Regions from separate parts of the Rhizobium sp. CB3090 genome, predicted to be linked through region 1. Evidence: predicted binding sites of a transcription regulator. Region 1 holds the regulator's gene; each other region holds the start of a gene.
The links. The regulator LexA, encoded in region 1, represses DNA repair genes until DNA is damaged. The targets are predictions, from matches to a motif close to TGTTCNNNNTGTGTTCNG.

Region 1 (7,190 bases):
CAATCCGATCTCGGAAACAGAAGGACGGCCTGCCGTTACTTCGATTTTTACGGCAGTACTTCGTCCGATTTGTCGAATGCCTGGGGGAAGGCATACGTTCGATGTCCGTCGAGGGGGCGCCCATACGCGCGGTGTTGTGGCTAGTGGCATGTCTTGGCCTTGCCATGGCGGGATGCGCCGGGCATGCCAAGGGAGTTATGAAGCCGGTCGCATTGTCGACCGCCATTCCACACAGCTCCACCGTTGACATGCTGGTTGCGACCAGCCGCGCGCCGTCGGGTGATCCGAATACGCTTTTTTCCGGCGAGCGGAGCCCGCGGCCATATCTGACCGACATCGCTATCTCGATACCACCGAATCGCAAACCCGGAACCCTGCAATGGCCGAAGAAATTGCCGCCGGATCCAAAGACGGACTTTGCGGTAACCCGGGTTCACGAACTGCATTCCATCGCGGAAGGTCGCGCTTGGTTCAGCCAGCATACCGTCGACGGAAAGGTGCTGGTCTTCGTTCATGGCTTCAACAACAGATACGAGGATTCCGTCTTCAGGCTCGCGCAGATCGTGCACGATTCAGACGCCCATGTGACGCCGATGCTCTTTACCTGGCCGTCACGCGCCAGGCTTCTCGATTATAACTATGATAAAGAGAGCACGAATTATTCGCGAACGGCGCTTGAGACAGCCCTTCGAACCCTGTCAAGCGATCCCGATGTCAAAGACATCACCATCATGGCGCACTCCATGGGCACCTGGCTCGCCATGGAGGCGTTGCGCCAGATGGGCATCCGGGACGGCCGCGTGAACCCGAAGATCCGCAACGTCATCCTGGCATCGCCGGATATCGACATCGACGTTTTCGCGAAACAGTTCGTTGAGATGGGTGCGCCGCGGCCAAAGTTCACGATCTTCGTTTCCCAGGACGACCGGGCGCTGGCGGTCTCCCGGCTGATATCGGGCGATGTCTATCGCCTGGGCGCCATCAATCCGGCCGACGAACCCTATCGCACCAAGCTCGAACGCGCCGGGATTACCGCGATCGATCTTACCAAGGTGAAAACGGGAGACAGCCTCAATCACGGAAAATTCGCGGAAAGCCCGGAGATCGTCAAGCTGATCGGCACCCGCCTGGTCGCCGGGCAGCCGCTCACCGATTCCGACATAAAGCTGAGCGACGACATCACCGCTGTGATTGCCGGAACGGTCAAGAGCGTTGGCACGGTCGCTGCCAAGACGGTGGCTGCACCCGTCACCGCGATCGAAAACGGCAAGACAACCGAGCCCAAAGGTCCCGATATCGAAGACACGTTGAAAAGCGACCCCCAGCAGCGTGAGCTAACGAATTGAACGGCTGAGATCGGCAGGAGGCAATTGATGACTTCCCTTACGAATGAACCGGTTTCGAGGTTGTCCCAATGTTTCGTGGATTGATCCCTGCTGCTTTCGTTCTCCTATTCGTGGCCATCGCGCCGCAACTGTGCCAGGCGCAGGTTGCCGAAACGACCCCTGCAGCACCGCCCGCAAAAGTGTCCGAATTGCTTCGCTTGATGAATGATCCGGAGCTGCGCCAGTGGCTGGAAAAGCGGCAGGCGGCTGAGCAGCCAGCCGCAGCTACAGCGACGGCGACATTGATCGAAACCGGAGAGGCTCGCACGCGGGCGCGATATCAGGCGCTGCGGGCAGCGATCCCAAATGTCACTGTGCAGCTCACCGACGCAACGCGCAGGGTGCGCGAGCAAGCAAGGGAGAACGGTTTTGCGCCCGCGTTCGTCATGCTCACCGCATTGATCTGCGTCGGTCTTGTTGGGGAATGGTTTTTCAAAAAAGCCGTCCTCAAAGCGCGATTTCAGAATCCTCTTGTCGCCCATACGATCGGGGGATTCGGGCCATGGATCACTTTCACCCTCGTCAGCTCCGCCATTTTCCTGGCCATCGACTGGCCGCCGCTTCTGCATGTGGTGGTCCTGTTTTATCTGCTGGCCTTCATCGCCGCTCGCCTCGTGTTTGCCTTCTGCAAGCTATCGAGGGACGCAGGCGCTCTGTCGCCTTTCAGCTATCGTAGGGCCTGTCTCTTCATCGCCGTTCTGGCCATAGCCGGCGCAACGACATCGCTGACCGAGCCGCTCTCCATCGACCGAGATGTCGGCACCGTCATTTCCCACGGTTTCTCCATTCTCCTGTTGCTGATCGCGCTCGAAGCCGTATGGCGGCGACCAGGTCATGCAACAGCCGCCAGACAGCTTGCGCTTATGAACACCCTCTATTCAGTCTACGCAATCTGCCTCTGGCTTCTCTGGGTGGCCAACTTCCTCGGCCTTTTCTGGCTTGGCGTCTATGCCGTTATTCTTCCGGGACTGCTGTCCGCGGTTGGACGAACAGCAGAGGCATTCGCTAAGGGACGATGGCCCGGCGACAACAAGAACAGCGCCCGCATGGTGCTGGCCGTTCGCGGCGCGCGGGCGATCGTCATCGCAGCCGCGGTCGCCTGGATCACAGTCATCTGGCACTATGATCCCAACATTCTCGCTCGAGAAAATCCGGCAATCGACGCCGCCGTTCGCGGTGCGCTGAAGAGCGTCGTCATCCTGATCTTAGCCGATCTCTGCTGGCAATTGTCGAAGGCATTCATTGACGAGAGATTGAGTGTTGCCGATCACGACGCATCCTCGCTGTCGGCGGAAGCCGCGCGCGCGGGCCGTCTTCGCACCCTGCTGCCGATCTTTCGCAACGCGCTTGCAGCCATCGTCATCGCGGCCGCCGTCCTTACCGTGCTGTCCGAAATGGGCGTGCAGATCGGACCACTGATTGCAGGCGCCGGAATATTCGGCGTTGCGATAGGCTTCGGCTCGCAAACGCTCGTCAAGGATATCGTCAGCGGCATTTTCTACCTCATGGACGATGCCTTCCGTGTTGGCGAATACATTCAGAGCGGCAGTTACAAGGGAACGGTGGAATCCTTCAGCCTGCGTTCCGTCAGGCTTCGGCATCATCGCGGTCCGGTGTTCACGGTTCCATTCGGCGAACTGGGCGCCGTTCAGAACATGAGCCGCGACTGGGCGATCGACAAATTCCTGCTGCGGGTTCCCTTCAACACCGACGTGGCCAAGGCGAAAAAGATCGCGAAGCAAATCGGAGAGCAGCTGAAGGAAGATCCGGAAATCGGGCCGCAAATCCTCGAGACCCTGAAAATGAAGGGCGTCGAACAGATCGGCGACTTCGGTATCGAACTGAGCTTTGCCTTCACCGTCCTTCCCGGTCGGCAAACCTACATCCGGCGGCAAGCCTATACCATGATCCGCGACGCCTTCATGGAAAACGGTATCGAATTCGCTCAGCCGACTGTCCAAGTGGGCGGGGAGGAGAAATCCGACGTCGCTGCCGCCGCTTTGACGATGCACAAAAAGAGAACCGCTGAACAGATGCCACAATCGCCGGCGCCACCGACGTGAAACATTCGCGTGAGATCGGCCCCCTCGCTCACACTGAGGCGCTTCCTCGGCGAAGCAACTCCCCGAACCTGATAGCGGACAACGTTGGATAGGAAGGAGATCAAGCGTGCTGAACGACCAGCTAACGTCTGCTGCCGCACACGTTATTCAAATAGCGCTGACGCCGGTCTTTTTGCTGGCCGGCACTGCCGGGTGTCTGAATGTCTTCTCGGCCAGGCTCGCTCGCGTCTCCGACCGGGTCAACAGCCTTTTCGAACGGGTGACCTCGGAGGACCCGGATGAAACGCGATTGCTGCAACTCTACTATCTGCGGCGGCGAACATTGGCGCTCGAGATTGCTGTCCTGCTCGGCACGGCATCCGGTGTGTGCACATGCCTTGCGACGCTCGGCCTCATGAGCGGAGCGATTCGCCAGCAATTCCGCGAGCAGATGCTGCTCTGGTTCTTCGGCCTTGCCGTCATCGCGCTCATGGGCGCTTTTGTGGCCTTCCTCTTCGAAATGATTCTGGCTGGGCACAGCATGCTGAGGCAGATCGCAAACGATCGCACCTTGCTCGAACATAGGCACAGGAGTTCGAGAAAGGAATCAACCTATTGAAATCAGGTCCAATTTACTAGTGACTGCGCCAGTCTCAGCCGCTCTGAAATCCGATCTTCCTTGCCTAATCTGCAGCTTGCTCTCCATCGTTCGTAGAGCATCGTCCTCCAAAGAGCTTATTGAGCAAACAACGCGGCTTTTCATTGCTTTTGGGATGGGTCGCTTCCGACCGGCGAAATTTTACGCTGCGAGTTTTCGCATATATTTCCGCCGCTTAGCGCGTAGACATCGGGAAAATCCATCCGGCCAGGACTTGTTATGTTCCCGTTTATTTGATGCGCTTACAAAATCTTCACCAAAATTTAAGGGCTTGCGGAACACATATGGAACATATAGTGTTCGTTCTGGATTTGTTTCACGACGCCTTCTCAGTCCCGAGGTTCAAAACGATGTTGACGCGCAAGCAGCAGGAACTGCTTCTCTTCATTCACGAGCGCATGAAGGAGTCCGGTGTTCCGCCATCTTTCGATGAGATGAAAGATGCGCTGGACCTTGCGTCCAAGTCCGGCATTCACCGTCTCATCACAGCTTTGGAAGAGCGCGGCTTCATACGCCGCCTCCCGAACCGGGCCCGGGCACTGGAGGTCATCAAGCTGCCGGAGGCCTATAGCCCGAGCCTACAGCCGCGCCGCGGCTTTTCGCCAAGCGTCATCGAGGGCAGCCTTGGCAAGCCGCAGCTTGTGCCGCCACCCGCTCCCAGCAGGCCAGTGAATGAGGAAAACAACAGTTCGGTCTCGGTCCCTGTCATGGGCCGCATCGCCGCCGGCGTTCCGATCTCGGCCATCCAGAACAATACCCACGACATCACCGTTCCCGCCGACATGCTTGGCTCCGGCGAGCACTATGCGCTGGAGGTCAAGGGTGACTCGATGATCGATGCCGGCATCTTCGACGGCGATACCGTCATTATCCGCAATGCCACGACTGCCAATCCTGGCGACATCGTCGTTGCTCTCGTCGATGATGAGGAGGCGACGTTGAAGCGGTTTCGTCGCAAGGGCGCCTCGATCGCGCTTGAAGCGGCGAACCCTGCTTACGAGACCCGCATCTTCGGGCCGGATCGTGTGAAGGTGCAAGGCAAGCTTGTCGGCCTCATTCGCCGCTATCACTGACCGGTGACACCCGTGCGATCGGCGCTCCGAAAGTGCCCGTTCGCCAGTCATAGGCGCGATGAAGGCTCCATGGCCGCGTCAGATTGTCGAACGCAGTCGTTATTGCTGGTTTGTCGGCGCTGAGGTTCATTTCGATAGCTCCCGTCCGGCGTAGCGTTGCGCCGGTAAAAAGCATCGCGCCGGAGCGGCAGCGATCCAGACGCAGCCGTACGGGAGTGACGACAATATTGGCAGTGTCGCAGGCCGCAGCGAGATAGGCAGCGTCTTCAATGGTGACAAGCATCTCACCATTCTCCAGCATTGCCACGCACCACGCACCTTTCTGGCAGGCGAAGCCGCCCTGCCCGGCATCGTCCAGTGCAGCATCCATCGCCTTTCGAACTGCGCTCTGTTCTTCGGAACTCAGGCGGCGATGCTTGTCCGATTTGCTGATTTTAGGGAGCTGGCTGTCGGGCGGAAGCATCATCGGCGGTTGCTGCTCAGTGATCGCCAGGGCTCTTTGCCACTGCCCGAAGATGAAATCGGGCGGTTTTTCACGATTGGTCGTCAACGCACCATTGCGCAGCAAGGCGACCAGCGTGCCATCCTCGGAGATCATCAGATCGGGTTTTGGGACACCGGGGCTGAGGGTCACGACGGCGACCGAACCGAGGATCACAAGCGCACCCGCATGCCGCAATCGTGTTTTCAGCAAGGTCATCAGCAAGAAGCCGGTTATGACCGTCGGAAACAGCCAGACCGGTAGCCGGCCAAAAGGAATATTGCCACCCCAAGCGGCGACCGTTTTGGCAATGGCGATGACGACATCAAGTCCCGCGCCGGTGACCTGCCAGAATGGAGCATCGACGCCAAATGGCATCAGCATCGTAGCCGCCATGCCAAATGGCATGATGATAAAGGAGACGACCGGCATCGCCGCCAGATTGGCGAGAAGACCATATGTCGCCAATCGGTGAAAATGTTCTATCGAGAAGATAGCGGTCGATGCGCCGCCGATAAAGGAAGTCGACAATATGCCTCCGAAGAAGCGCGAGACCAAGAGCAGCGGACGCATGAGCCGGAACCGGGAGAGAATGCTCTCCCGATGCGGTCTTTTCGTCCAGAGCGAATAACCGGACACCAGTGCCAACGTCGCCGCGTAAGACATCTGAAAACTTGGACCGAGTGCCTGCGACGGCGACAGAATGAGGATGACGATCGCTGACAGCGCCACATTGCGAAGGCTGAGGGATGGCCGATCGAAGAGCACGGCGACCAGCATGATCGCCATCATGATGAAAGCGCGCTCTGCCGATACCCCGAAGCCGGAAATGAGATAATAGGCCGTCACCGTGATCAACGCGCCGAAGGCTGCGATCTTCTTCGTTGGCCAAGCCTGTGCCACGCCGAAAAACAGGCTGAGAGCATAGCGCAGGCCGACATAGAAGATGCCTGCGGAGAGCGCCATGTTCAGACCGGAGATAGCGATGATATGCGCAAGACCAGACGTCCGCAGCGCTTCCGTCGTCTCATCCGATATCGCCCGTCTCTCGTCGGTGACAAGCGACGCCGCAAACGCGCCGGTATCGCCGGGCAGAAGTGTCCTGATCCTGTCGCCGATGCTGCTGCGCAAACGCGCAAGCCAGATATCCGCCTTGTCGAGAATCGACCCTTGAACGGCATCACCGGCTGGTGACAATAGCGTCGGCGTCCCATAGGCAAAGCCATTCGCGCCGGTGCCATCGAAATAGGCGCTGAAGGCGAAATCGTTGAGACCGGGCAAGGCGGGTCCGGCCGGCGGCGTCAGCCGCGCCTTGCCCTGGATGCGATCGCCGAGTTCAAAAGGTTGGAGCTGCTTGCGCACGAAAATGGTGACCTGCGCCGGCGGCCGGCGAATGGCCGGTTTTTCCGTTGCCTCCAGGGCAACGACATAGCGCCAACGCCCTTTGTCATCGGCCTCGCGACGTTCGATCCGCCCCGTGATGGTGGTCGTCACCGCAGAGTCGAGCATCACCGTCGATGCCCGCCAGCTTTCGCATTGCGCCAGAGCCAT
Region 2 (7,190 bases), 1.1 Mb from region 1:
TGGGCGGCGGTGTCGGGCTGTCCTCCCATGGCAGCCACCGCGTCGTCACTGAGCGTACCAAACTCGCCATGCCGGAAACCGGCATCGGCTATTTTCCCGATGTCGGCGCTACCTGGCTTTTGCCAAGAGCGCCTGGCGAAGCCGGCACATGGATGGGCCTGACGGGCCTTGCCATCCATGCCGCTGACGCGATCCACGCGCAGTTGGCCGATCATTTCGTTGCCTCTTCCGATCTCTCCGCATTGATCGAGGCGATCGGCGCTCTACCCGTTGCCGCGTCGCCGGCCGATGTGCATGGGGTGATTGCGGGCATGGCGACCGCTGCCGGCGAAAGCCGCCTGGCTATCCACCGGGATATGATCGATCGGGCGCTGGCATATGATACCGTCGAGGACATTCAGGAGGCGCTGGCGCGAGAGGCGGGTGATTTCGCCGCCGAGACTCTGCAGATCATCGGGACGCGTTCGCCGACCAGCCTGAAACTGACGTTGCGGCTGCTGCGCGCCGGGCGCAACAGCGCAAACCTCGCCGAATGCCTGGATCGTGAACTCGGCGCCTGCCTGCGGATATTGTATAATCCCGATTTTTACGAAGGCGTCCGTGCTGCTGTCATCGACAAGGACCGTAATCCGAAATGGTCGCCGGCAAGCCTTGCCGGGGTCGACGATGTCGCCATCGATCGCTTCTTCGTGCCGGCGCAACCGCCACTTTTCGCGATGTAAAGAGAATGGGAGGAAAGCATCATGACACGGATCGCATTCATCGGGCTTGGTAATATGGGTGGTCCAATGGCCGCCAATCTGGTCAAGGCCGGCCATGACGTCATAGGCTTCGATCTCTCCCATGATATGCTGAAGGCCGCCGAGGCGACGGGCGTGAAGGCCGCTAATGTGCTGACGGAGGCTTTGGCCGATACGGAAGCCGTCATCACCATGTTGCCGAAGGGGCAGCATGTGCTGACGGTCTGGACCGACATCTTGCGCTCCGTACCGAAGGGCACTCTGCTGATTGACAGCTCGACTATCGATGTGGACAGCGCTCGCAAAGCCCATGCTATGGCTGGCGATGCCGGCTGCCTGTCGCTCGATGCCCCGGTCTCGGGCGGCACCGGTGGCGCTGCCGCCGGTACGCTCACCTTTATGGCCGGCGGCTCATCGGAAAGTTTTGCAGGTGCCAAACCGCTGCTGGAAGTCATGGGCCGGAAGCTCGTCCACTGCGGCGACGCAGGCGCCGGGCAGGCGGCGAAGATCTGCAACAACATGATCCTCGGCATTTCCATGATCGGCGTCTGCGAGGCCTTCGTGCTCGGCGAAAAGCTCGGCCTCTCGCACCAAGCTCTCTTCGACGTCGCCTCGACCTCCTCTGGACAATGCTGGTCGATCAATACTTATTGCCCGGTGCCAGGCCCCGTGCCGACTTCGCCGGCTAACAACGACTACAAGCCCGGCTTCATGGCGGCACTGATGCTGAAGGACCTACGGCTTGCGCAGGAGGCGGCCTTGTCGAGCGGCGCATCCACGCCTCTAGGCGCGGAAGCGGCACAGCTTTATGCGCTCTTCGAAAAGCTCGGCAACGGCGGACGGGACTTTTCGGCGATCATCGAGATGTTTCGGGAAGCTGGCTGAGGATTGCTGGATTGTTAATCGGGTACAAGGCTGCCCCTCATCCGACTCCCCCCGGCGAGTGCAGGAATTGCACATGAGATGAGGTCGTTGCCGCGCAACTCCTTCTCCCCGAGGGGAGAAGGAAATCACGGTGCTGGCGTGCCCCATACGCAATTGCGCTGCACTCAAGGGGCTTTACCGAAACAGCGGGCCCCCAACGAATGTCCCAATTCACCGCCACATGCCGCGCATGCGCGCCCCGACATCGACGCGCACCTGCCTCGCCCTAATGGCGGCGGCGCTTTCGCCTCGGGCCTGTGGCCAGCCGCAGACTTCGAAAAACTGCAGCAATGTCGCGGGGATGAAGCGCGTGCGGGAAGCGAAGACGTGTTTGTCGCCTTGCGCATGCTGACCGTGCACGAAGAAGCGTTGCGGAATGACGAGATCGAGATTGTCCTTCGCCCGTGTCATAGCGACATAGAGCAGCCGCCGTTCCTCCTCGATCTCGGAGGATGAGCCGACCGCGAGATCCGCCGGAATGCAGCCATCGACGGCGTTGAGGACAAACACCTTCGTCCATTCCTGACCCTTGGCGGAATGGATGGTCGAGAGGATGAGATAGTCCTCGTCGAGCAGCGGCACGCCGGCCTGGTCGCTGGTGGCGTCGGGTGGGTCGAGCGTGAGCTCCGTGAGGAAGCGCTCCCGCGAGCCATAGCCGCCGGCGATCTGTTCGAGTTGGATCAAGTCCGCCTGGCGCGTCGCCGCATCCTCGTGCGCTCGCTCCAGATGCGGTTCGTACCATTGCCGCACGAGGTCGATTTCCGCCGGCCATCCCGCCTTGCCGCTCTTCAGCGCCTGCATGGTCGCAACGAAAGCCGTCCAGTCCTCGCCCGAGCGTGGCGGTGCCGGAAAATCGGCAAGGGCCGCCATCGGACTGGCCTGTTCCCCGATATGATCGAGCACGCGCTGGGCAGTCGAAGGGCCGACGCCCGGCAAAAGCTGCATCAGCCGGAAGCCCGCAACGCGATCGCGCGGGTTCTGGGCAAAGCGCAAGGCGGCGAGCATGTCTTTCACATGGGCGCTGTCGAGAAACTTCAGCCCGCCGAATTTGACAAAGGGAATGTTGCGGCGAGTAAGCTCGACTTCCAATGGCCCGCTATGATGCGAGGCGCGGAAAAGCACGGCCTGCTGCTTGAGCTTCGCGCCGCTCTCCCGATTTTCCAGCACCTGGTCGGCGACATAGCGCGCCTGATCGCTTTCGTCGCGCACGGTGACCAGCCGCGGACGCTCGGCGCTCTGGCGTTCGGTGCGCAGGTTCTTGGTGAAACGCTCGGAAGCAAGATCGATCACCGCATTGGCAGCAGCCAGGATCGGCTGTGTCGAGCGGTAATTGCGATCGAGCGTGACGATGTCGGCGGCGGGGGTAAAGGAGGTCGGGAAGTCGAGGATGTTGCGCACCGTGGCCGCGCGGAAGGAATAGATCGATTGCGCATCGTCGCCGACGACGGTCAGTCCCTGGCCGTCGGGCTTCAGCGCCAGCAGGATCGACGACTGCAGTCGGTTGGTATCCTGATATTCGTCGACCAGCACATGGTCGAAGCGGCCGCCGATATCTTCGGCGATCAGTGGCTCGTGCAGCATATGCGCCCAATAGAGCAGCAGATCGTCGTAATCGAGCACATTCTGCGCCTGCTTGGCCTCGACATAGGCCGCGAAGAGATCACGTAACTGCTTGTCCCAGGCGGCGCACCAGGGGAAGAAATCGCGTAGCATCTCTTCGAGCGGCGCTTCCGAATTGACAGCACGGGAATAGATGGAGAGGCAAGTCGCCTTGGTCGGAAAGCGATTTTCCAGCTTGGAGAAGCCGAGTTCGTGGCGCACGAGGTTCATCAGGTCGGCGCTGTCTTCGCGGTCGTGGATCGTGAAGGCCGGGTCGAGGCCGATCTGTTCGGCATAATCGCGCAGGAGCCGTGCGCCGATGCCATGAAATGTGCCGGTCCAGGCGAGCGCGTCGGCCATGATGCCTGCATTGGCACCAAGCACATCGCGGCAGATGCGCTCGACGCGGCGACCCATTTCGGCCGCCGCCCGCCGGGAAAATGTCATCAGCAGGATGCGGCGGGGATCGGCGCCTTTGACGATGAGGTGTGCGACGCGATGGGCGAGCGTATTGGTCTTGCCGGAGCCTGCGCCTGCGATCACCAGCAGCGGCCCGGCGATATGGCTGCCTTCGACTGTCGTGCCGTGCTCCACCGCCAGCCGCTGCTCCGGGTTCAGCTTTTCCAGATAGGCAGCAGTCATGGGCTCTCCTGAAGGCTTCGGACGGCAGGCGTGTGAACACGGAATCGGTGACGAATCATGTGCGCAATAATATCCGAATGTTCGATGAATGTTCCGAATTGGCTAAAACTGTCAAGCTCGGCCGGATCCGCACAGAGATGTGACCCTCCGGTCATGAATTTGGTTCAGATTTAACGAACATCGGCTCGAAAAAAGCCGTTGGGGTACTTATTTACCATTGTGACACATGATTTTGGGGTTTCGGCGCGCTGCGTGAGGGTTCCCGACCATGAACGAGACGATCGCCACCGGATTGCGCCAGCCTGAAGGGCCGGTAGCCCTGACGGATGGACGTATCGCGCTTGTGGAGACCGATGAGAGCCGCCGTTGCCTGGCAATGGTCGCGGCCGGTATTCGCCGCGAAGTCTGCCGGCCCGGCGGCCGGCCGACCGGGCTGGCGATCGACGGCGATCATTGTTTCTGGGTGGCGGGGGGTCCCGAAAACTCCCTTGTTCGGGTCTCCCCGGAAGGCCGCACGCTGCAGGTGATCGAAGGCGGCAAGGACGGCCCGTTTCTTTATCCAAACGACCTCGCTTTCGGCCCGGACGGTCTGCTCTACATGACCGATTCCGGCGTTCGTATCTCCGATTTGCTCGACGGCCCCGACATCAACCCCGATTTCTTCCAGGCACCGTATAACGGCCGTATCTACCAGATCGATCCGGCGGAAGGCCGGGTGCAGCGCGTGCTGGCGACCGGCTTGCTCTATGCCAACGGCATCGCGTTCGGGCCGGACGGATTGCTCTACTACAGCGAGACGCTGACCGGAAAAATCTTTCGTCAGATCGTCGGCGGACGGCAGGAATTGTTTGCACAGGTAATGCCGGCACCCGCCGTCAAGGTGCTGCGCGGACCGGCCGGCATGGCTTTCGATAGCAATGGCACGCTCTATTGCGCGGTCTACGGACAGGGCGAGATCTGCCTCATCGATCCCACCGGAAAGATCGCCGGCCGCATCCGCACCAATGGCACGCGGCCAGGCAATATCGCTTTCACCCTCGATGGCAAATATGCGCTGATCACAGAGCAGGAAAACGGTGTTTTGGAGAGAATAACGGCACCGCGTCCAGGGCTGCCGCTGTACATGCCGTCCATCTGATCTGGAGGCAGATGGACATGCCCGAGAGCCGGGCATGTCCTCATTGATATCAGCCGCTGCTTATTCGGCGGCGGGGATCTGCTTGTTGTCCTTGTTGTCCTTGTCGGACTTGTCGTCCGGCGTGGCGTCGTTGGCGACCGCCTTGGCATGGCGGCGGCGCCAATCGCCGAGGAACAGCAGGATCGGAGCGGCGATAAAGACCGACGAGGCGCCGGCGACGAGGATGCCGAACACCATCGGGATCGCGAAGCTAGAGACGGCGCTGCCGCCCCAGATCGCCATCGGCACCAGCGCCAGGAAGGCGGTGGCGTTGGTATAGAGGCTTCGCGCCAGGGTCTCGTTGATCGACTTGTCGATAATCTCGCGCAGCGGCATCGACTTATAGAGCCGCATGTTTTCACGCATACGGTCATAGACCACGACCTTGTCGTTCACCGAGTAACCGACCAGCGTCAGGATCGCGGCGATGGCCGTCAGGTTGAAATCGAGGCCGGTGATCGCGAAGAAGCCGATCGCCTTGGTGACGTCGAGTATCAGAGTGACGATGGCGCCGACCGCGAACGGCCATTCGAACCGCACCCAGATGTAGACGAGCATCGCCAGGCTGGCGATCACGACCGACAGGATGCCGGCCCAAGCAAGCTCGCCCGAGACCTTCGGACCGATGACATCCGTGCCTTCGATGGTCGCGGTTGGGTCGATCTTGATGATTTCTGCCTTAAGCTTGGTGACCGCGGCTGTCTGGGCCTCTTCGCCGCCGTCCTGGCGCTGGGCGCGGACAAGGAGGCTGCTGTTGTCGCCGAAGGACTGCAGTGCAATTTCGCCGAGGCCGAGCGTGTTCAGGCCCGCGCGGAACGTAGACAAATCGGCCGCGTCCTTGGTCCTGACCGACATCTGGATGCCGCCGCGGAAATCGACGCCGTAGTTGAGGCCCGGATGGATGAACAGGACCACCGAGGCGATAGACAGGATCGCCGAGACGGTGACGCCAAAGAAGCGGGCCTTCATGAACTGGATGTGCTTGTCATAGGGGCTGAAGGGGATCAACGGCCTGATGTTGAGCACCTTCAGCTTGCGGCGACGGGTGATGGCGATCATCACGACGCGCACGAAGGCGACGGAGGTGAACATCGAGATGATGAGGCCGAGACCCATGGTCACGGCAAAGCCGCGAACCGGGCCGGAGCCGAAGTAGAACAGGATGGCGGCGGCGATCAGGGCCGTCATGTTGCCGTCGATAATCGTCGAATAAGCCTTCTTGAAGCCGTTATCGATGGCGGCGAAGGCGCCGCGGCCCTTGCGCGTTTCTTCGCGGATGCGCTCGTTGATGAGAACGTTGGCATCAACCGCAAGGCCGATACCGAGGACGACGCCAGCGATGCCGGGCAGCGTCAGCGTGGCGCCGACAAGCGTCAGGGCCGAGAACGTCAGGATCGTGTGGATGAGCAGTGCGAAATTCGCGAGAATCCCCCAGGCGCCGTAGAGCACGAAGATGAAGCCGGCAACCAAGACGAAGCCGACCAGGCCGCTATAGATACCCTTCTGGATCGCGTCTGCACCGAGGTCGGCGCCAACAGTGCGTTCTTCGATGACGGTGAGCTTGGCCGGCAGGGCGCCGGCGCGCAGCAGCGCTGCTAGCGTCGTCGCGCTTTCAGCCGTGAAATTGCCGGAAATCTGGCCTGAACCGCCGGTAATCGGCTCGCGAATATTCGGCGCGCTCAGCACCTTGTTGTCGAGCACGATGGCGAAAGGCTTGCCGACATTCTCGCGGGTGATTTCCGCAAAGCGGTTGGCACCGGCGCTGTCGAAGCGGAAGGTGACGAGCGGCTCGTGCGTGTTCGGATCGAAGCTGACGCGGGCGTCGGTGAGACGGTCGCCGGCGAGCTCGATGCGATCGAGAACCGGATAGCTGTTGCCCTGATCGTCCTTCAGGATGGAAACGCCGGGGCCGGGATTCTTCGGATCGACATTCTCGGCGAGCAGATGGAAGGACATCTTCGCGGTCGAGCCGAGCAGTTCGCGCAGGCGCGAGGGATCCTGTGCGCCTGGAAGCTGCACGAGGACGCGATTGGGACCGACGCGCTGGATGGTCGGCTCGGCGACGCCCACCTGGTCAACGCGCTTGCGGATGACTTCCAGGCTCTGCT
Region 3 (7,190 bases), 1.3 Mb from region 1:
GCCGGAAGAAACGATCGCCGCCGAAGCTGATGTTGAGGCCATTCTCAGCGATCTCGCGCGGAGCATGCCGACAGCGAAGGCGGCGGCAGAGGCTGCCCGGATCACCGGTCTGCCGCGCAAGGATCTCTACCAGCGCCTGCTCGATATGAAGGAGCGCCATGGCTGAGACGGGCGAGAGGCTGAAGCGGCGGGAAGCGTGGCGACGCGGCCATGTCTCTGAATATGCCGCAGCGCTTTTTCTGTTCTTCAAGGGCTACCGCATTCTCGCCATCCGCCACCGCACCAAGCTCGGCGAAATCGATATCATCGCTCGCAAAGGTGATCTCGCAGTCTTCGTCGAGGTCAAAGCGAGGCGCGGCGAGCAGGAGGCGATCGATGCCGTCTCCTTTTCCGCCCAAGGGCGTATTCGTGCTGCCAGCGACCTTTGGCTTGCTCGCCAGAAGGACTATGGACGCCTGTCGCAACGCTATGACATCGTGGTGATCCTACCCGGCCGCTGGCCCCGGCATTTTCCGGATGCTTTTTGAGGCTGACCATCATGGCGCCGTCATAAAGCGCAACTATTGCCAGACCACCGCGCTCACGTCGCTTCCGCGCATCGCGCCCTAATCATTTCGTCAGGTCTTATGATGATCCGCAGCACCGTTTCCGCCTTCGCCGTTCCCTCGCAAGAGGAACGCAAAGGCTTCATTTCATTGGAAAAGACCCCTGACATTCATGCGGCAACGCTCGCCTCGCTTGCTTGCATGAACACCGTGCGCATCGGTGGCGCGACCGGCGAAGTCCAGCCGCTGAGCTTCCCCTTCACCGTGGCCGCATGGAATATGGAGCGCTGCCTTTTTCCCCTCGAATCCGCCACCAAGTTGAAGGCGACCAAGGCGTCGCTCATCCTGCTCTCCGAGATGGACGAGGGCATGGCGCGGACCGGCCAAAGTGACCCGACCGCGATCGTCGCGGGCGAACTCGGCATGAACTATGCCTATGGCGTGGAATTCCTGGAACTCAGCCTCGGTTCGGAAATCGAGCGCTCCTTCTGCAAGGACGATTTCAACGAAAAGGGCTTTCACGGCAACGCCCTGATGGCGTCCGTCGCCTTGAAGGATGCCTTTCTCTTCCGGCTGCCGGGCGAGGCCAAGTGGTTCAACGACAGCAACGAACAGCCCCGCATCGGCGATCGCTGCGCTGTCGGCGCCATCGTCGAAACCGAGGCTGGTCCCTTCGTCGCCGTTTCGGTCCATCTCGAAAGTGTCGCAACTGCTGCCTATCGCGAGCGGCAGATGGCGGCGCTGATCGACGCTGTTGAAGGTTTTGCACCGGGTTTCCCCATCCTGATCGGCGGCGATCTCAATACCGGCAATCACACAGGCGGGGATTTCTCGACCGATACCCTGTTCGCCATGGCCGAAGGCCGCGGCTTCGAATGCCATGGCGGCCCACTGGATCAGACCAGCACGCGCCCGAGCCTGATCACGCGCTTTCCCGATCGCACCATGAAGCTCGACTGGTTCCTGAGCCGCGGTTTGAAGATCAGCGAAAGCCATCTCGTTTCCTCCCTCAATGAAGAGGGCAAGCCGCTTTCCGATCACGACATGATCGTTTGCACAATCGAAGGTTTTTCTACCTGATCGCTGCAATCGTTAAAATGCGCCGGATTTCATGAACCGCGTCGTTACCTCTTCCGTGCGATGGAGGCTGAGACGCGCATGGAATTGGGGGATTGCATGGTCTTGAAATTGATGTTGGCGAGCATGGCGGCTTTTACCGCGCGTGCCGTCCCGGTCGTCGCCGCGCTGCCGCAGTCGAAAAGCTTCGTGGCCGGCGCCAGCAGCGAAATGGAAATGAAGCCTTCGCCGATCGAACCGTCCTGGATTTTGGCGGGCGATCCGGTTGCCCGCATTGCGGAGCATTCGCGCGGGCACGACGATGCTGCGATGACCGCGCTATGGGATTGCACCGCGGGCGAGTTTCGCTGGTATTTCGGCTGGGACGAAACGGTGATGATCCTCGAAGGTGAGGTACATATCACGACGGAGGATGGCGTTGAACGCACGCTCAGCGCCGGCGATGTCGCCTATTTCGCCGGCGGAACCTGGGCCACATGGCGCATCGACCGCTATCTGCGCAAGGTCGCCTTCTGCCGCAAGCCGTTCCCGAAGCCTTTGACCATGGCCTATCGCCTGCGCAACTTCGTCCGGCAGGGCGGTGCACAGGGCCTTGCCGCCTGACGCGGCCGGCCCTGACGGAAGCCCTTGAATAGCCGTTGCGTTTGGATGCGGGCCGACCTACATCTGTCCGCAAATTCGAGCGAGGGCTGACTATGGCTGGTATCAAGAATGTTGCGGTCCAGATGGACCACGTCAAGAGCATCAACATCGCAGGCGATTCCACCTTCGCCATGAGCCTGGAGGCCCAGAACCGCGGCTATAAGCTCTTCCACTACACGCCCGAGCGTCTCAGCATGCTCGACGGCAAGATCTATGCTACGGTCGAGCCGATGATCGTGCGCGACGTCAAGGGCGATCACTTCGAGCTTGGTGAGCCGGAGCGCGTCGATCTTTCGACCATGGATGTGGTGCTGCTGCGCCAGGATCCGCCCTTCGACATGGCCTATATCACCTCGACGCATCTGCTCGAGCGCATTCATCCGAAGACACTCGTCGTCAATGATCCGGCCTGGGTCCGCAATTCGCCGGAAAAGATCTTCGTCACCGAATTCGCCGACCTGATGCCGAGGACGCTGATCACCCGCGATCCAGCCGAAATCCGCCGCTTCCGCGACGAGATGGGCGATATCATCCTGAAACCGCTCTATGGCAACGGCGGCGCGGGCGTGTTCCATTCGACGCGCGACGACCGTAACCTGTCTTCGCTGCTCGAAATGTTCGGCCAGATGTTCCGCGAGCCTTTCATCGCGCAGCAATACCTGCCTGACGTGCGCAAGGGCGACAAGCGCATCATCCTCGTCGACGGTGAGGCTGTCGGCGCGATCAACCGCGTGCCGGCCGAGCATGATGCCCGCTCCAACATGCATGTCGGCGGCCGTGCCGAGGCGACGGAGCTGACGCCGCGCGAACAGGAAATCTGCAAGCGCATCGGCCCGGCGCTGAAGGCGCGCGGCTTCCTGCTCGTTGGCATTGACGTCATCGGCGACTACATGACCGAGATCAACGTCACCTCGCCCACGGGCCTGCGCGAAGTCAGACGCTTCGGCGGTGCCGACATTGCCAGCCTGTTGTGGGATGCGATCGAGGCGAAGCGCGCTTGAGGAGCGCCTGTCCTGTAGGATCACGGCGCCACCTCTCGCCTTGCCGCAGGTAAGCTATATCGCAATGCCCATCCGGCTGCAGGTCAGGATCACTGCTGACTGCCCGATGGAACTGTCATCCGAGATGACGGTTGGCACGAAGCCGAAAAGCGGCTTCACGTCGACCATCATCCCGACATAGGGGCGCTTGTACATAACGCCGCCATAGCCGCCCATGGCGCTAATGGTGCCGCAGACGCTGACGTAGCCTTTGCTATCCTTGGAAGCCGCCATCGGCCCGAAGATCAGCACGCCCTGATAGGGAAGCTGCTCGCGCAAACCCTTTTCCACCGTAGCAATTTCCTTGACGCTCAATGGATAAGGAACGCCTTTTTCCAGATTATCCCCGCCATCGATAGACTGGCAGCCGGCCAGAACCGCACCCAGCAGAAGGGAAAGCGATACTACAAGTCTCATATTTGCTACCGATTGTAGAAATCGTCCCTTCGTTCCTTTATTGTTCTTGTTTCATTCCATAATTTCTGCCACTATGCAACCCATAGTCTGTTATGAAAAATTGATAACGGTAAACGGGTTAAAAGAGGGCGGGATGGTAGCGCGCGTCAGCACGGTTGCGTTTCAGGGTATCGAGGGCGTTCCCGTCGAAGTGCAGGTGATGATCTCACCGGGCAAAGTGATGATGCATATTGTCGGGCTGCCGGATAAGGCGGTGGCCGAAAGCCGCGAAAGGGTGCAGGCAGCCCTTCACGCCTCCGGCCTGTCGCTGCCGCCGAAGAAGGTCACCGTCAATCTCGCGCCGGCGGACCTGCCCAAGGAAGGCAGCCATTTCGATCTTGCGATCGCGCTCGGATTGATGGCGGCGCTGGGCGCCATTCCGGCGGATGCGCTATCGGCCTATACCGTCATCGGCGAGCTCAATCTCGATGGCACGATCGCGCCTGTCGCCGGCGCTCTGCCGGCTGCGATCGCCGCCAACGCAATCGGCAAGGGGCTGATCTGCCCGGCCGAAAGCGGTCCGGAGGCCGCATGGGCCGGCCCGGACATCGATATTCTCGCACCGCGCAGCCTGATTGCGCTCGCCAATCATTTCCGCGGCACCCAGGTCCTGTCGCGCCCCGAACCGGCGATCCGCGCCAATGCCGCCAACTTCCCCGATCTTGCCGATATCAAGGGGCAGGAGAGCGCCAAGCGGGCGCTGGAGGTGGCGGCGGCTGGCAACCATAATCTGCTCTTGGTCGGTCCGCCCGGTTCCGGCAAGTCGATGCTGGCGTCGCGCCTGCCATCCATTCTGCCGCCATTGTCGACGGCGGAGCTGCTGGAAGTGTCGATGATCCATTCCGTCGCCGGCCAGCTCTCGGGCGGAAAGCTTTCCAATCGCCGGCCCTATCGCACGCCGCATCATTCAGCCACCATGGCGGCGCTGGTCGGCGGCGGTTTGCGTGCCCGCCCCGGCGAGGTATCGCTGGCGCATCATGGCGTTCTGTTTCTCGATGAATTGCCCGAGTTTTCGCCGCAGGCGCTGGATGCGTTACGCCAACCGCTGGAGTCGGGCGAATGCGTCATCGCCCGGGCCAATCATCGCGTTTCCTATCCCGCCAGCATTCAGCTTGTCGCAGCGATGAATCCTTGCCGTTGCGGCATGGCCGGCGAGCCGGGTCACACTTGCGCCCGCGGCCCGCGTTGCGTAGCTGATTATCAGGGCCGCATATCCGGACCGCTGTTGGATCGTATCGATATCCGCCTTGACGTGCCCGCCGTCTCCGCAGCCGATCTCATCCGCCCGACGACGGCCGAAAAGAGCGCCGATGTCGCGCTCCGCGTCGCCCGTGCCCGCGAAAGACAGCGCGAGCGTTTCGAGGCAGCCGGCGTGAAGGGCATCTCCACCAACGCCCGTTGCTCGACATCGATGATCGAGGCTATCGCCGAGCCGGATACTGCCGGCCTGCAATTGCTGCGCGACGCAGCGGAAAAGATGAAATTTTCTGCCCGCGGCTATCATCGCGTGCTGAAAGTGGCCCGCACGCTCGCCGATCTGGACGACAAGCAAATGGTCGGGCGTATCCATCTCGCAGAAGCCATTTCCTACCGCATTGCCGGCGAACGGCTGACCGCGGTAGTGTGAGCGCAAGCGGCTCAGATGACAAAGGGCGCCGCAGCGCCCTCTGAATGTTTGACGATTGAAGTAGTCTGTCTCAGCCGCCGAGACCTTCGAACAGCGCCGTCGAGAGATAGCGCTCGGCAAAGGAGGGGATGATGATGACGATATTCTTGCCTTCGTTTTCCGGCCGTTGACCGATCTTGATCGCAGCCGCCAGTGCTGCACCGGAGGAGATGCCGACCGGCACGCCTTCGAGCTTGGCGACGAGACGTGCCTGCTGGAAAGCCTCGTCATTGGTGACCGTGACGATCTCGTCATAGATGTGGGTGTCGAGAATCTTCGGAGCGAAGCCGGCGCCGAGACCTTGGATCTTGTGAGGGCCGGGATTGCCGCCGGAGAGAATCGCCGAGTCTGCTGGCTCGACGGCGACGACCTTGATATTCGAATTGCGGGCTTTCAGCACTTGGCCGACACCGGTGATCGTGCCGCCGGTACCAATGCCCGACACGAGGATATCGACCTTGCCGTCCGTATCGTTCCAGATTTCCTCTGCCGTCGTTTTGCGATGGATTTCCGGATTGGCCGGGTTTTCAAATTGCTGGGGGATGATGGCCTCCGGCAGCGTCGAGGCCAGTTCCTCCGCCTTGGCGATCGCGCCCTTCATACCCTTCGGACCTTCGGTCAGCACCAGCTCGGCGCCGAGCAGCAGCAGCATCTTGCGGCGCTCCATCGACATCGTTTCCGGCATTGTGAGGATCAGCCGGTAGCCCTTGGCGGCGGCGGCAAAAGCGAGCGCGATGCCGGTATTGCCGGAGGTCGGTTCGATCAGCACGCTCCTGCCGGGTGTGATCTTGCCCTGCGCTTCCAGGCTCTCGATCATGGCGACGCCGATACGGTCCTTGACGGAAGCGATCGGGTTGAAGAACTCGAGCTTCGCCAGCAGGTTGGCCTTGACGCCCTTCTCCTTGGCCAGCTTGTCGAGACGCACGATGGGCGTGTCACCAATGGTATCGGTGATAGAATCATACACGCGGCCGCGGCCTGGTTTACGGGTGTCGGACATGGGTAGCTCCCCCTCTATTGAAATCGCGGAGACACAATAGGATCAAACGCTGCCGGAAACCAGAATGGGATCACTCTGCCGACCCTGTGCTGCGGGAAAAGAATCTCCCACAGCGTTTTGTCGAGAAAGGTTTTTTCAGGCCGCCCGAGCGGCGATGAATGCTGCCGTACCGGCCAGAATACTGGCGGCGACCCGGTTCAAAATCTGCAGCGCTTTCGGTCTCTTAAGGAAAGTGCGGGCACGAGAAGCGAGCAGCATATAGGGGATGAGCACCACCAGAAGAACGACGAAAGTCGCCGCAAGCAGAATGGCATATTCGCGAAGCCCAATGCTGCCGATATCGATCAGCGTCGGTACGAGTGCCACGTAAAAAAGCATCGTCTTCGGATTGCCGAGGGTCACCAGCAGTCCGGAAAGGAAGGACATGCCTGCGCTGGTTGATTTTTTCGCCGCGACATCGGTAGAGAGCAATCCAGAAGTCCAAAGCTTCCAGGCAATGTAGGCGAGATAAAGCGCACCGGCGATCTTGATGACGATGAAGATCTCCGTGAAGGTCTGCGCCACGAAAGCGAGTCCGAGAATGACCGCCGTCAGGTAGATCGTGTCGCCGAGCACGAGGCCGAGGCCCATGAAGAAAGTCTCGCGAAAGCCGGAACCAAGCGCGCGGGCAACGATCGCAGTGACGCCCGGACCGGGAATCGCGGCCGCGATGAAAAGCGCGCCGCTGTAGGCGAGCAGGGCTGCAAACGTCATGGTGCATTCCT
Region 4 (7,190 bases), 1.8 Mb from region 1:
TCAGCGTCTCCGCAACGGTCTCGCCATCAATGCTTTCGTCGGGATAGTTATGCTTCAACTCGTCCAGCGAAAAAGACAGCCGGCTAAAAAACTTCTGCGTATTGGCGACTGTCTTCGGATGATCCCGGAACAGGCGCGCCATCTCGACAGCATCCTTCATGTAGCGCTCGGCATTGGCCGCCAGTTTGAAGCCGGCCTCGGCGATCGGCACATGCTCGCGGATCGAAACGACGATATCGGCAAGCGGCTTTCGTTCGGTCGCGTGATAAAGCGGCTGGTTGCTGGCGATCAGCCGCACGCCGTTGCGCAATGCGATGATGGAAAGCGTGGCAAAGACCATCCGATCCCGCCCGTCATAGGCAGGAGACAGGACCATATGGAACTTTCGGCCAAAGCGCATCCATAACCGCTTCAGGTACTCCTCAAGCTTTGCCAGCCTCTCCGGCGTCTCGATGCTATCAGGATCGGGAACAAGGGCCAGCATCATCTCGTCGCCCCATTCCACGAGATCGCTTTCATTGAGGATACAGACGCCTTTCTCGCCGCGCAGATTGCCAGCGCTCAACAGTCGGCAGAGATGCGCCCAACCCTTGCGGTTTTGCGGATAGGCAAGAATATCGGGCGTACCGTCCGAAAACACCAGGCGAGCGCCAGGCTGGAAGGGAACCGGCTTCAGGAGAGGCTTTTCCGGCTCCCCATTGGCTCGAAGCACCATGTTGTTCTTAGCGGTCTCCTCATATTTTTCTCGGAGAACTTTGGTGTGCGCATGCGCCTTGACGACGCCTGCAACCGAATTGCGGTCGGCAATTCCAAACCCCGAAAGTTTCAGGATAGCGGCTTGCGCCACCATTTCTTCCGGATCCGAGGCACCTTCGAGAAAAGAGAAATTCGTTCTCACCCCGATCTCGAAGAAGGATCCGGGTTCGTGAAAGCTCGGGCGCGCGTTCATGCGAAGACCCCGTGCATATACCAATCCGGTCCCGTTTCGCCTCGGCCGTAGAGACCCTTGCGGAACAGCCAGAAACGATGGCCTTCTTCATCCTCGACCTGGAAATAATCGCGGACAGGCCCTTCCTTTTCCTCGACCCACCATTCCGCCGAAAGCCGCTCCGGCCCTTCGGCTCGGCTGACTCGATGCATGACACGCCGCCAGCGGAACTGCCGGGGAGGGCCATCGGGTACTTCGGCGGCAATGGTTTCGATCGGCTCCGGCATGCGAAACAGCCGCAGCGGCCGCTCGCCGCGGAAGAAGCCAAACCCAGCATCTTCCTTACCTATCCGCCGCCGGGAAGCGAGAAGCCCCATGGCCGAGATCGGTCGCACGGCCCGCTCGGGAATATGGCTTTCCTGCAGCTCGAAGCCCTGCAGGCAATCCGGCCCCAGCCGCGCGGCTACCCGGTCGACAAAAGCAGCGAGCGACCCGTCCTGGCGGCCTTCTCCGACAAAGTCATCCTGCGTCGAATCGAAAGGCGCATGTTCCAGGACATTGAGGCGGACGATTTCGAAGCCATATCCCGCATCGAGATCATCATGAACGGCGGTAAAGCGCTCCGTAAACAGACCGGCGATCCGCCTCGGCTCCCGCAGCGGCTGCGATGCCCCGGCGGCAATACGGAACACCGCGCCGTCGACCCGGAACAGCAGAAGCTCGAACGAACGGCCACCGACGCCCCTGCCTTCCAGCCCCGGTTTCAAGGTTTCGGCAAGCTGGTGGGCCAATTGCAGAATATCGGCCTCCGCCTGTACCGGTTCGGCAAGCCGCCGCTCGGCCGACAACTGCGCGACCGGCCGGCGCGGCGAGATCGGCTCCTCGTTCAAGCCGACAGCCTGGTCGAGCCGCAAAAGCAGTTGCGCGCCGAAACGGCGGGTCAGCGGCGCCCGCGGCGCGGCCAGGAGATCGCCCACCTGCTTCAATCCCAGCTTCTGCAATGCGGCGATGGTTTCCTCGCCAAGCCTGAGCGAGGCGACCGGCAGCGGCGCCAGCGCCTCTTCCATGGCCTCCGGAGGAACGACGCGGCTGTCGTCGAAGCGAGCAACCGCCCAGGACAGGCCCGGCGCGGAGGAAATGGCGCCGCGGACATCGAGTCCAAGCCGGGAAATCCGGATCAGAATATCCTCGAGCAGCGCCTCTTCGCCCCCGAAGAGATGGGCGCAGCCGGTAATATCAAGGAAAAGCCCGTCCTTGCCGTCGATCGCCACCAGCGGCGTATAGCGGTCGCACCAATCGGCGATCGCCTCCAGCAGTTTGCGGTCTGCACCTGGATCCTCTTCGACGACGTCAAGGGCAGGACAGATCGCCTTCGCTTCGGCAACGCCCTGCGTAAGCTTCAGGCCGATCGTCTCGGCCCTTTCATTGAGCGCGGTAAGCCGCATGGCATTGTTCAGTTTGCCGGCACAAGCGAGCGGCGGTGCCTCAAGCCGACCGGTCGAACGCCAGGACAGACCCCATCGCTTGCGCGCGATCCGGTCGGTCGGCAGATGCGGAAAGGTCAGCGCCAGAATGCGCTGCGTATTCGCCGGGAAAGGCAGGGTGCTGAGCGTCGAGGACAGGGGCAAACTGGCGGTCATGGGCATTCCACTCCAGGGTTATGGAAAAGGGCGCCGGGTTGCGGCTTTTTTCCAGGGTGAGACGAAAGGCCGGATGACCGATGCTGCCGCCAAGCAGCGATCCATCCGGCAGAGGCCGCGCCAGGGCCGGCGCGGGTTCGACGGAGAGGCGGAAGAGAGCGCTGCTCGCCTCCTCCTCGCCCGCTTGACGCAACAGAAACAAAGGCCGCCCCGCCGCTTTGGCCCGTAGCGCCAGCCGCCGGCTCTCGGTCAACCCGAAGCGAGCCGGATTGCCGCGCACCTCCAGAATGACAACCGCAAAGGCCGCACTGGCAAGCGCCGTCTCCGCCAGCCATAGCGCCTCTTCCAGCTTGCGCGGCGACGCCTGCAGAAAGCCGGCCGGCTCCAATCCAAAATCCCGAAGCCCGATCGCATAGGGCAGGCCCGCCTCCATCGCCGCGACCGTATCGCCGATCCATAAAACCGGCGATACGGCCGTGGTTTTGCCGGCGGCTTGCGCCCCACGCCGCCCGGCAAACACTCTGAGCCGAGCAGCGAGAGCGAGGGTGAAACCGCTCGCCGCTCCGGCATCACGCAAAGCGAGCGAACGGATCTCCGTCAGCGTATCGAGCGGCACGCCGCCCTGCATCGCCTCGTCGAGATCGGCAACTCCTGTCGCAAGCGGCTGGACAGCATCGGCCGAACCGGCGTTCGGCTCCGCCGCCCGTGCCTCATGCGCCACCGCTGCCAGCGCCGGTATCGGCCTGCCTTCCAGTCGGGCAATGGTTTCACGCAGGGCAAAAAGCGTCTCCCGCGCCACGGCGGCCTCGGCCATGACGTTAGCTCCAGATCAATTATGTTCCTGTTATGTTCTTATGGATTCCAGAGGTCGGCAGAAGAGTCAACATCATTTTATGAGAAAATATTCCTCTGCCTGAATCCTCTCTCGAAAAATCGAAACAAAGGCTCTATATGACAGCTAAGGAAGGAAGCATTCATGGCCCGCATTGACCAGAGCGAGGATTGGCGGGACCGCCATGCCCCCTCGATCAGCACATTCGAATCCTTGGCCGCGGAGGCTTACGGCCACCTGCCGGACGAATTCCGTTCGCTCACCGGCGATCTCATCATCCTCATCGAAGATTTCCCCGACGATGATGTGTTCGAGGACATGGCGCTGGAAACGCCCTTCGACCTTCTCGGCCTGTTCGAAGGCCGTGGCATATCGGAGCGTTTCACCGCCCAGACCGGGGAAATGCCGAACAAGATCCGTCTCTATCGCCGGCCGATCATCGACTATTGGGCGGAAAACGACGAAACCCTCGGCGACATCATCACCCATGTCCTGATCCACGAAATCGGCCACCATTTCGGCCTGAGCGACGAGGATATGGAGCGCATCGAGGCGAGCGCCGAGGAAGCGACGGACCGCTGAGGAAGCGATCCTGTTACGCTTACTGCTCGGAAAGCTTCATTTCCGGATCGTAATCCTTGCCCGCGACTTCTTTGACGACCGCCTGACCGCACTGCATCAGGCCGGTCGCCGCATTGAAGGCATAGGTCGGCGAGCCCGAGAGTTCCCAGCCCTTGTTGAGGGCAGCGGTTACCTTGTGACAAAAGGAGGAATCGTCCGGTCCGCTGAGGAAGCGATAAAGTTTCATCAAATCGCCTTTCGTAGCATGCTGCCCCTCATCCTGAGCTTGTCGAAGGACGAAGGCGCTCTGAAATCAGGCGAGCTTTATGGACCAGTCTCTCCGCCTGGACAAGATGCAGCCGCTCGACCATGCGCCCGCCGAGGTTCACGACGTTGAGGCCGGCCGCCGCCGGATCGGCGAAAGCGGCGATGATGGCTTCCGCTTCGGCAAGAGCGGCCTCATGTGGCCCGAAATGCCGGTTGGCGGCCTCGATCTGGTTTGGATGAATCAGCATCTTGCCGGCAAAACCCATGGCCCGGCCTTTGGCACATTCGGCGTCGAAGGTTTCCACATCCTTGAAATCGTTGAAAACGCTGTCGATGGCGTCGAGCCCGTAGGCGCTGACGGCCAGGATCACCTGCATGAGCCAGGGCACGAGATAGGCGCGGCCCGGCTGCGGCAACACACCGGTTTCCTTGCGCAGATCGTTGAGACCGACGGTCAAACAATCGAGCCGGCTTCCCGGTGTGCGGCCGGCCTCGGCGATTGCTGCGGCATTCAAGACGCCGCGCGGCGTCTCGATCATCCCCCAGATGCGCAGGCTCTCCGGCGCATCCGCCTCGCCGAGCCTGTCGCTGACAACAGTCACATCCTGCGGCTCGTCGACCTTCGGCAGAAGAACCGCATCGGGCTGGAGCGCCAGCACCAGCTCCAGGTCTTCGGCACCGAAGCCGGAGGACAGCGTATTGATGCGGATGATGCGCTCCTTGCCGGCCTCTTCTTTGCTAGTTGGTAGGCTGGAGAAGAAGGCGCGCAAATTCTCCCGCGCTTCCGCCTTTTTCTCGGGCGCGACGGAATCCTCGAGATCGAAGATGACCGCGTCGCAATCGAGATCGGCTATCTTGTGAAGTGCACGGCGGTTGATCGCGGGGACGCTCAGCACCGAGCGGCGCAGACGGACGGAACGGGGAGGGGCGGGACGGCTCATGACGCAGTTTTGCCGCGCTTTGCCCCGTCAGGCAAGACAACAAAAAGCCATGCTCCTCTTGCAGAGAGAAGGAGAGAGGACCACATTGCCGTGAGTAGAGAGGTCTCGACCATGCAGAATATCCGTTCCTTGTTCATCGCGCTTGCCGGCATCACCGTGTTTGCAGCTTTGGCGCTGTTTACCGTTTCGCTCACGCTCGCTGTCGGCGGCATCCTCACCGTGCTTATGGTGGGCCGCGCGATTTCGTTGCGGATGAAACCTGCTCCGGTGCGCGCCAAGGCGAATGCTCAGCGCGAAATGCGCGTTTGGAACGACGGCCGCGGCACGATCATCGATCTCTAAGCCAAGATCAGGGCAGAGCGGCCACCCGCCGCTCTCCAATGCGCTCATGTCAGCGCAATTCCTGAATTGAGGAACTGCGGCCAAGGCGCCCGGTTTCAGAGCATTCCCAAGATTCCCCTTCATTTTTGCAGGGATTTGCTCTATTGGCAGGATAATTCGTGCATAGACGAAAATTGAAGGCAGGACCCCCATGGACAAGTTCGTGAAGTTGACCGGTGTCGCAGCACCCCTCCCGGTCGTGAATGTCGATACCGACATGATCATCCCGAAGGACTATCTGAAGACCATCAAGCGCACCGGTCTTGGCACGGGATTGTTCGCTGAAGCCCGCTACAATGAGGATGGCTCGCCGAATCCGGATTTCGTGCTGAACAAGCCGGCCTATCAGAATGCCAAGATTCTCGTCGCCGGCGACAATTTCGGCTGCGGCTCCTCGCGCGAGCATGCCCCGTGGGCGCTGCTCGACTTCGGCATCCGCTGCGTCATTTCGACCAGCTTCGCCGACATCTTCTATAACAACTGCTTCAAGAACGGCATCCTGCCGATCAAGGTCAGCCAGGAAAATCTCGACAAGCTGATGGACGACGCCTCGCGCGGCTCCAACGCCATCCTGACGATCGATCTGGAAAACCTCGAGATCACCGGCCCGGACGGCGGCTCGATCAAGTTCGACCTCGACGAATTCAAGCGCCATTGCCTGCTGAACGGCCTCGACGATATCGGCCTGACGCTGGAAAAGGCCAAGGCGATCGACAGCTTCGAAAAGACGAACGCCGCATCCCGCCCCTGGGCTGCCTGATCGATTTCATCATCACATTTGCGTGTCGAAGCCGGGCTGAAAAGTCCGGCTTTTTCTTTTGATGCCATGGCAAGCTCACGACTTTGCCGGCTGTAATATGCCCGACAAAAAGGGGGATCATATAACCTCTGCGGAGCCCTTCAGGCCGCTCCCGCTCCCTCCATTTCCTCCTCCCAATCGGAGCATTTCATGACCTCCCTTCCTATTGTCGGCGCCGCCATGACTCTTGCCGACGTCGAAACCCATCGCAATTGGCTGCTTGAAAAGCCGCGCGATCTGGAACTGCAGAGCTTCGTCGAAGCCGATGTCCTGAATGGCGACTGGTCGCCGCTTGCCGAGCGCGCCAGAAAACTGCTCGACGGCCATCAGGGCCGCCTCGGCATCCATGGCCCGTTCTGGGGCTTCATCATCGCCTCGCACGACCCGGAGATCCGCGCCGTCGTCACAAAGCGCCTGCTGCAGGCGCTCGACGTCTGCGCCAATATCGGCGCGACGCAGATGGTCATCCATAGCCCCTATACGTCGTGGTCCTACAACAATCTCGACAACAACAAGAGCGAACGCGAGAAGATCATCCAATACACGCATCTGACGCTGAAGGACGCCGTGAAGCGCGCTGAAGACATCGGGCTCACCATGGTCATCGAGAACATCGAGGATAAGGATCCCCATATCCGCGTCGGCCTCGCCGACAGCTTCAATTCGCCCGCCGTCGCCGTTTCGATCGACACCGGCCATGCCCATTACGCTCACGGCTACACCGGCGCACCGCCGGTCGACTATTATGTCAACGCCGCCGGCAACCGCCTGCAGCATGTCCATCTGCAGGACGCAGATGGCTATGCCGACCGCCACTGGAGTCTCGGCGAAGGCAATATCC

Region 2: the regulator LexA is predicted to act here: its motif matches at 3,984-4,001, upstream of QA646_RS00960 (ATP-dependent helicase).
Region 3: the regulator LexA is predicted to act here: its motif matches at 3,752-3,769, upstream of QA646_RS18675 (YifB family Mg chelatase-like AAA ATPase).
Region 4: the regulator LexA is predicted to act here: its motif matches at 3,405-3,422, upstream of QA646_RS16425 (metallopeptidase family protein).

The regions. Positions count from the first base shown of each region.
Region 1 is NZ_CP121662.1:1,309,493-1,316,682, reverse strand. Features, by position in the region: gene QA646_RS06440 (alpha/beta hydrolase) at 165-1,346, shown strand; gene QA646_RS06435 (mechanosensitive ion channel domain-containing protein) at 1,415-3,448, shown strand; gene QA646_RS06430 (DUF2721 domain-containing protein) at 3,555-4,046, shown strand; gene lexA (transcriptional repressor LexA) at 4,436-5,158, shown strand; gene QA646_RS06420 (ComEC/Rec2 family competence protein) at 5,139-7,190, opposite strand, start outside.
Region 2 is NZ_CP121662.1:191,939-199,128, forward strand. Features, by position in the region: gene QA646_RS00950 (enoyl-CoA hydratase/isomerase family protein) at 1-722, shown strand, start outside; gene mmsB (3-hydroxyisobutyrate dehydrogenase) at 744-1,625, shown strand; gene QA646_RS00960 (ATP-dependent helicase) at 1,836-3,905, opposite strand; gene QA646_RS00965 (SMP-30/gluconolactonase/LRE family protein) at 4,174-5,043, shown strand; gene secD (protein translocase subunit SecD) at 5,104-7,190, opposite strand, start outside.
Region 3 is NZ_CP121662.1:3,870,942-3,878,131, forward strand. Features, by position in the region: gene rsmI (16S rRNA (cytidine(1402)-2'-O)-methyltransferase) at 1-166, shown strand, start outside; gene QA646_RS18650 (YraN family protein) at 159-527, shown strand; gene QA646_RS18655 (endonuclease) at 630-1,625, shown strand; gene QA646_RS18660 (cupin domain-containing protein) at 1,722-2,225, shown strand; gene gshB (glutathione synthase) at 2,318-3,265, shown strand; gene QA646_RS18670 (hypothetical protein) at 3,320-3,721, opposite strand; gene QA646_RS18675 (YifB family Mg chelatase-like AAA ATPase) at 3,855-5,387, shown strand; gene cysK (cysteine synthase A) at 5,458-6,426, opposite strand; gene QA646_RS18685 (LysE family translocator) at 6,562-7,179, opposite strand.
Region 4 is NZ_CP121662.1:3,417,044-3,424,233, forward strand. Features, by position in the region: gene QA646_RS16410 (error-prone DNA polymerase) at 1-949, opposite strand, end outside; gene QA646_RS16415 (DNA polymerase Y family protein) at 946-2,373, opposite strand; gene QA646_RS16420 (hypothetical protein) at 2,414-3,382, opposite strand; gene QA646_RS16425 (metallopeptidase family protein) at 3,545-3,982, shown strand; gene QA646_RS16430 (DUF1737 domain-containing protein) at 4,002-4,208, opposite strand; gene QA646_RS16435 (CoA ester lyase) at 4,237-5,169, opposite strand; gene QA646_RS16440 (hypothetical protein) at 5,281-5,511, shown strand; gene leuD (3-isopropylmalate dehydratase small subunit) at 5,702-6,310, shown strand; gene QA646_RS16450 (sugar phosphate isomerase/epimerase family protein) at 6,500-7,190, shown strand, end outside.